Regions from separate parts of the Variovorax nivicola genome, predicted to be linked through region 1. Evidence: predicted binding sites of a transcription regulator. Region 1 holds the regulator's gene; each other region holds the start of a gene.
The links. Region 1 encodes sigma-54, which starts transcription at its own class of promoters, with help from an activator protein. Its sites were predicted from a motif close to TGGCANGNAANCTGCTTT; they were not measured.

Region 1 (2,262 bases):
TGGCGGCGAGGCCGAGCAGCAGCTCGTCTTCGCCGGCGGTGTAGAGGTCGTCCATCAGCAGCCGCACGCGCACGCCGCGCTGGGCGGCGTCGCGCAGGGTGCGCAGCAGGTAGCGGCCGGTCTCGTCGTTCTCGATCTGGTAGTACTGCACGTCGAGCGTGCGCTGCGCGCGGCGGGCCAGCTGGATGCGGGTGTCGAAGGCGAAGTCGCCGCCGGGCATGAGGCGGAAGCCGCTCAGGTCGGGGTCGGGCTGCGAGGCCAGCGCGATCTTGCCGAGGGCGGTGTCGGCCGAGACGGCCATGGCCTTGGTGGGCGGTCGCGGCGCCTCGTCGGGCAATGTGGCGCAGCCGGCGAACAGCAAGACCGCCGCCATGACGAAAACCCAGTGCCCACAACGCGAAAGCGACAGCAGGCGACGGGTCATCGGTGGCTTTCTACAGGGCCTTGCGAAGGTTGGCGGGCGCGATGCGCAGCGCCTCGCGGTACTTGGCCACGGTGCGGCGCGCGCACTCGATGCCCTGCTCCTTCAGCATCTCGGAGATCTGGCTGTCCGACAGCGGCTTCTTGATGCTCTCCGAGCTGACGAACTGCTTGATCAGCGCGCGCACCGCGGTGCTCGACGCATTGCCGCCGGTCTCGGTACCCAGTGCCGAGCCGAAGAAGTACTTGAGCTCGACCGTGCCGAAGGGCGTGGCCATGTACTTGGCGGTGGTCACGCGCGAGATGGTCGATTCGTGCAGGCCCAGTTCGTCGGCAATCTCGCGCAGCACCAGCGGCCGCATCGCGAGTTCGCCGTGCACGAAGTAGCTCTTCTGCCGCTCGACGATGGCGTTGCTCACGCGCAGGATGGTGTCGAAGCGCTGCTGGATGTTCTTGATGAACCAGCGCGCCTCCTGCAGCCGCTGCGACAGCGCCTGACTGCCTTCGCCCTTGTGCGACTTGAGCGCGCCGGCGTAGATGTCGTGCACGCGCAGGCGTGGCATGACCTCGGGGTTCAGCATGACGCGGAACTTCACGTTGGTGCCGCGGCCCGTCTTGGTGACGATCACGTCGGGAATGACGATGTTGCGCTCGACGTCCACGAAGCGCCGGCCCGGCTTGGGCTCGAGCCGCGCAATGATCTGCAGCGCCGAGCGCACCAGTTCCTCATTGCTGCGGGTGAGCGTGGCCAGGCGCTTGAAGTCGCGGCGCGCAAGCAGCTCCATTGGCTGCTTGCAGATGGCAATGGCGATCTTGCGGACCAGCTCCTCTTGCTCGGTCTCGTCCTCGCGGGCCAGGGCGCGCAGCTGGATGCCCAGGCATTCGCCTAGGTCGCGCGCGCCGACGCCGGCGGGCTCCAGGCTCTGCAGCAGGCCGAGCGCCACCTGAAAGTGGTGCACGAGGTCGTCGAACTGGTCGTTGTCGTCGCCGGCCAGGCCCGAGGCCAGCGCGGGCAGCGAGTCTTCGAGGTAGCCGTCGTCGTTGAGCGATTCGATGAGAAAGCGCAGCGCGGCGCTGTCGTTTTCGTTCAGGCGCAGGCTCAGCGCCTGGCGGTGCAGGAAGGACTGCAGCGATTCCTGGCTGCGCGCGAGTTCGGTGGCGTCGGCGCGTTCGTCGTCGCCCAGGTTGTTCTGGCGCGCAGGCGCGTCGCTGCCCCATTCGCTGTCGTCGGGCGCCATGTCGACGGTGCCGTCGCCTTCCCAGTCGGGCTCGCGCTCGGCGATTTCGGCGGCGGGGCCGTCGGTGTCGGCCGTGGTGGTGGTGCTGGTTTCGGTGGAAGCAGTGGACGCGCTGGCGGCGGGCGAAGCGAAGTCGCTCTCGCCGTCGCCGCTATCACCGCCGTCATCGCGCGGTACCGGGGCATCGGCCGTGTCGAGCCCGAACTCCTCGCGCGCCGCTTCTTCCGCGGTGCGCTCGAGGAACGGGTTCTCGTCGAGCATCTGCTCCACCTCCTGGCTCAGTTCGAGCGTGGAGAGTTGGAGCAGCCTGATCGACTGCTGCAGCTGCGGCGTCAGCGCCAGATGCTGCGAGACGCGAAGGGATAGCCCTTGCTTCATGGGAACCGCTCCCGCCCTTACATGCGGAAGTGTTCGCCCAAGTACACCCTGCGTACTTCGGCGTTGTCGACGATCTCCGAGGGTGTGCCTTGTGCCAGCACATGCCCGTCGCTGATGATGAACGCGTGATCGCAGATGCCCAGCGTTTCACGCACGTTGTGGTCAGTGATGAGCACGCCGATGCCGCGCTCCTTCAGGAAACTGATGATCCGCTGGATTTCGATCA
Region 2 (2,262 bases), on a different contig from region 1:
TGCCGCCCAGCGCCTGCGTGCCGAAGATGCCCGCCGCGATACCGCCCCAGGTGCCGCACAGGCCGTGCAGCGGCCACACGCCGAGCACGTCGTCGATCTTCCATTTGTTCTGCGTGAGCGTGAACATCTTGACGAAGATGGCGCCCGCCACGCCGCCCACCACCAGCGCGCCCAGCGGGTGCATCAGGTCGGAGCCGGCACACACGGCCACAAGCCCCGCGAGCGGGCCGTTGTAGACGAAGCCCGGGTCGTTCTTGCCCATGGCCAGCGCCACCAGCGTGCCGCCGACCATTGCCATCAGCGAGTTGACGGCCACCAGGCCCGAGATCTTGTCGATGCTCTGCGCGCTCATCACGTTGAAGCCGAACCAGCCCACGCACAGCACCCACGCGCCCAGCGCCAGGAACGGAATGTTCGACGGCGGATGCGCACTCAGCGAGCCGTCGCCCCGGTAGCGGTTGCGCCGCGCGCCCAGCAGTAGCACCGCGGGCAACGCCAGCCAGCCGCCCACCGCGTGCACCACCACCGAGCCCGCGAAGTCGTGGAATTCGTGGCCGGTGAGCGAGGCGATCCAGCCTTGGATGCCGAAGTGCTTGTTCCACGCGATGCCCTCGTACAGCGGGTAGACGAAGCCGACGATCACCGCCGTGGCGATCAGCTGCGGCCAGAACTTGGCGCGCTCGGCAATGCCGCCCGAAATGATGGCCGGAATGGCCGCCGCGAAGGTGAGCAAAAAGAAGAACTTCACCAGCTCGTAGCCGCTTCTTGCCGACAGTTCGGTGGCGCTCACGAAGAAATGCGTGCCGTAGGCCACGCCATAGCCCACCAGGAAATACACGATGGTCGACACCGAGAAGTCGACCAAGATCTTCACCAGCGCATTGACCTGGTTCTTCTTGCGCACTGTCCCCAGTTCGAGAAAGGCAAAACCGGCGTGCATGGCCAGGACCATGACGGCGCCGAGAAGGATGAACAGCGCGTCTGCGCCCTGTTTGAGTGCGTCCATTGGAGCTTCTTGCTGATTTTTGGTTTGAATTGGTGCGCCGCACCCGAATCACCCGGAGCGGCGGGCCAATGAAGCAAAAATGGTGCCAAAAGCTCTTCTATGGTGCGCAATGAACCAATAGCGGGCTCCGGCTAGCCCGCCATGCACCGGATCAGCCCGCGCCGGCGCGCAGCGCGTCCCGGTAGCGGCGGCTGCAGGGCACGGTGGTGCCGTCGTGCATGTGCAGCCGGGCGTCGCCGCCGTCCAGTGGCTCGATTTCCTTGATGCGCCCCAGGTTCACGGCGTGGCTGCGGTGCACGCGTACGAAGCGGGCGGGGTCGAGTTGAGTCAGGAAGTCGGTCAGCGTGGCGCGCAGCAGGTAGTCGTGGCCGTTGACGTGCAGGCCAACGTAGTTGCCTTCGGCCTGCAGCCAGTCGATGTCGGTGGCGGCGATGAGGAATTCGCGGCGCAGCTTGCGCACCAGAAAGCGCTCGGGGCGTGCAGGCTGCGAAGGCGGGGTATCGGGTTCGGAGGGTTCGACCGCCTCCGGTTCCGCCGGAGCCTCCGGCGCATCGAGCACCCGCGCCTCCCCCTGCAGCCGGAGCATGAAAAGCCGGTAGGCCCAGATGCCGAAGACGATGCTCACGTACACCCGCACGTCCTTCAGGTACTCGTAGCCCCACTGGCCGACCCAGCCGCCGAAGTCGTAGCGCTCGCCAGCCACGGCATACACCAGCGCCCGCAGCCCGAACATGCCCACCACGTGGACCGCGCTGAACACCACGCTCGCCACCGCATGCCAGACCACGAAGCGCAGCACATGGCCGCGCACCAGCGGCGACAGCCGGCGCTCGACTGCAACCAGCGCCGGAACCAGCAGCAACAACACCAGGTGGCTCGATCCCTCCCAGGTCGCGACCTCCCAGTTGGCACGCGGCACGGCGCGCGTGCGCGCATCGATGATCGCCACCATCGTGCTGAACACGGCCTGCAGCGTCATCAGAACGATCCAGAAGGCCACCTCCACGTAGCGGCGGACCGGCTCGTAGCGCTCGTACAGGTTCTTGCGGGGGTCTCCCATGGCCGGGATTCTCCCGAAAACGGGCCTTGGGGCGGCGAATTTCGTCCCGTTTCGTCCCTCGGGGCTACCGCTCGTCACAAAGCGGGGGCGATCCATCCCCCCGGTGCGCCGGGCAAGGGTCATGAGGTCGAGCATCGCTGCTCCCAGCTTCGAGGAGTCTCCAGATGACCGCCCCAACCCTCCCGCCCGACCATCG
Region 3 (2,262 bases), on a different contig from region 1:
CTGCCGGTATTCCTGCAGCTCGCTGCGCGCCTGCACGGTCTTGCGCTCGCACAGGGCGCGCAGGTCGGCGGCCAGGCGGTCTTCAACGATCTTCATGGCGTCGATGCGGCGGGTGCAGCAGTCGAACCAGGCCTGGCTGAGCGGCACGTCGGCTGGGGCGGAGGTGTTGCCGCGCCGGCGGATGCGTTCGAGCTCGGCCACTTCGGCATCGGGCTGGCTGTTGCGCCAGAGCGCGAGCACTGCCTCGCCGGAGAAATCGGTGAACACCTGAAAGCAGCGCTCCTGCGATTCGATCAGGTGCAGCCACTGCAGGCGCTGCGCCTCGTCGCTGCGGCCCAGCGCCAGCGCGGCAGAGCCGAAGGCGCGCTCCTGGCCGGCGAATTCCTTGCCCTGCATGAAGTTGAACATCGCGACCAGCAGGCGCGAGATCTCGGGGTCGGTGGCGCCGTCGGCCGCTTCGAACACCACCGACAGCAGGCCGGCGACGAGCTTGGCGAAGGCGGCGGTGGACTGCGCCGCCTTCAGCTCGAGCGCATCGACGCGGTGGCGCAGGCCGGGCAGGGCGTCCAGGCCCGGGAGCACCCAGGCGATGCGGCTGAACAGGCGCGCGCTGTTGCCGGCGCCCGCGCCGCGGTGGTTGTCGGCCTCGAGCTGGTCGAAGCCGGCGCGCACCTCTTGCTCGAGCGCAATGCATTCGGCGATCTGCGGGCCGCGCTGGTCGGCGAAGCGGGCGCCGCGCGAGGTGAGGAACATGTTCGACATGCCCCGCTCGCGCTGCAGCGCGTGGACGAGGCGGCCGATCAGGCTCACCAGTTCGCTGGTGCGGGCGAGCTGATCCAGCTCGTCGATTTCGCAGCGGCGGGCAGCGATCAGAAAACTCAGTCCGGATTTCATGGTGGGAGGGCGCGGGGCTCTGGCACGGTCAACGCAACATCCGTGCCTCGGGGCGTGGAGAGCGCCGCCGTTTGCCCCTTCGCGGGTGCCGGCGGAGGGCGCCGCCTACACTCGGCGGCATGCTCTTGTTGGGAATCGAATCATCCTGCGATGAAACCGGCGTGGCGCTGGTCGAATCGCACGGCAACGCGCTGCCGCTGCTGCTTTCGCACGCGCTGCACAGCCAGATCGCCATGCACCAGGCCTACGGCGGCGTGGTGCCTGAACTGGCCAGCCGCGATCACATCCGCCGTGTGCTGCCGTTGACCGAAGCCGTCATGGCCGAAGCCGGCCGCTCGCTGGGCGAGATCGACGTGGTGGCCTACACGCGCGGACCGGGCCTGGCGGGCGCGCTGCTGGTGGGCGCCGGCGTGGCCTGTGCGCTGGGCGTGGCGCTGGGCAAGCCGGTACTGGGGGTGCATCACCTCGAAGGGCATCTGCTGTCGCCGTTCCTGAGCGCCGATCCGCCGGAGTTTCCGTTCGTCGCGCTACTCGTGTCGGGCGGCCACACCCAGCTGATGCGGGTGGACGGCGTGGGCCGCTACGAACTGCTCGGCGAGACCATCGACGACGCTGCAGGCGAGGCCTTCGACAAGAGCGCCAAGCTCATGGGCCTGCCGTACCCCGGCGGGCCGTGGCTCGCGAAGCTGGCCGAAGGCGGCAACGCTACGGCCTTCAAGCTACCACGCCCGCTGCTGCACAGCGGCGATCTCGATTTTTCCTTTGCCGGCCTGAAGACGGCCGTGCTCACGCAGGCCAAGAAGCTTGGCGACCAACTCGAAGCCAACAAGGCCGACCTGGCAGCGTCCACGCAGGCGGCCATCGTCGAGGTGCTGCTGAAGAAGTCGCTTGCCGCGCTCGACCAGACCGGGCTCAAGCGACTGGTGGTGGCAGGCGGAGTGGGGGCCAACAGGAATCTGCGCGAACAGCTGAACGCTGCGTGCGCGAAGCGCAAGGTGCGCGTGCACTACCCGGAGCTGCACCTGTGCACCGACAACGGCGCGATGATTGCCATGGCTGCGGCGATGCGGCTGCAGTCGGGGCTGTCGCAAGCGAGCGAGCGCTATGCCTTCGACGTCAGGCCGCGATGGCCCATGGCTTCGCTGTCGCCGTCAGCTGAGGCTTCGCTACCGGAGACTGCGTAAGCAGTTGCTTTGATCGGCCGATTGCCGGCAGCGGCAGCACGTCCAGCACATTGCGCCACAGCTGGCGCCACTGCGGCCAGTCGTGGCCACCCTCGGTCGTGAAGACGCGCCCTGGCGGCAGGGCGTCGGCCAGCAGCTTGTGGTTGCTGGCAAAGCGGTCGTCGAGCCCGAAGCCCAGGTACAG

Region 2: ACSFBF_RS32755 (ammonium transporter) is a predicted target of sigma-54. The motif match lies at 1,077-1,094, and genes of this name have one in related genera.
Region 3: ACSFBF_RS27765 (nitrate- and nitrite sensing domain-containing protein) is a predicted target of sigma-54. The motif match lies at 925-942, and genes of this name have one in related genera.

What each region holds. Positions count from the first base shown of each region.
Region 1 is NZ_JBPJZK010000010.1:175,179-177,440, forward strand. It holds gene ACSFBF_RS30405 (phospholipase D family protein) at 1-424, opposite strand, end outside; gene rpoN (RNA polymerase factor sigma-54) at 435-2,036, opposite strand; gene lptB (LPS export ABC transporter ATP-binding protein) at 2,054-2,262, opposite strand, start outside.
Region 2 is NZ_JBPJZK010000014.1:15,318-17,579, forward strand. It holds gene ACSFBF_RS32755 (ammonium transporter) at 1-1,006, opposite strand, end outside; gene ACSFBF_RS32760 (LytTR family DNA-binding domain-containing protein) at 1,158-2,066, opposite strand; gene ACSFBF_RS32765 (acyltransferase family protein) at 2,231-2,262, shown strand, end outside.
Region 3 is NZ_JBPJZK010000008.1:189,172-191,433, reverse strand. It holds gene ACSFBF_RS27765 (nitrate- and nitrite sensing domain-containing protein) at 1-894, opposite strand, end outside; gene tsaD (tRNA (adenosine(37)-N6)-threonylcarbamoyltransferase complex transferase subunit TsaD) at 1,014-2,078, shown strand; gene ACSFBF_RS27755 (alpha/beta hydrolase-fold protein) at 2,011-2,262, opposite strand, start outside.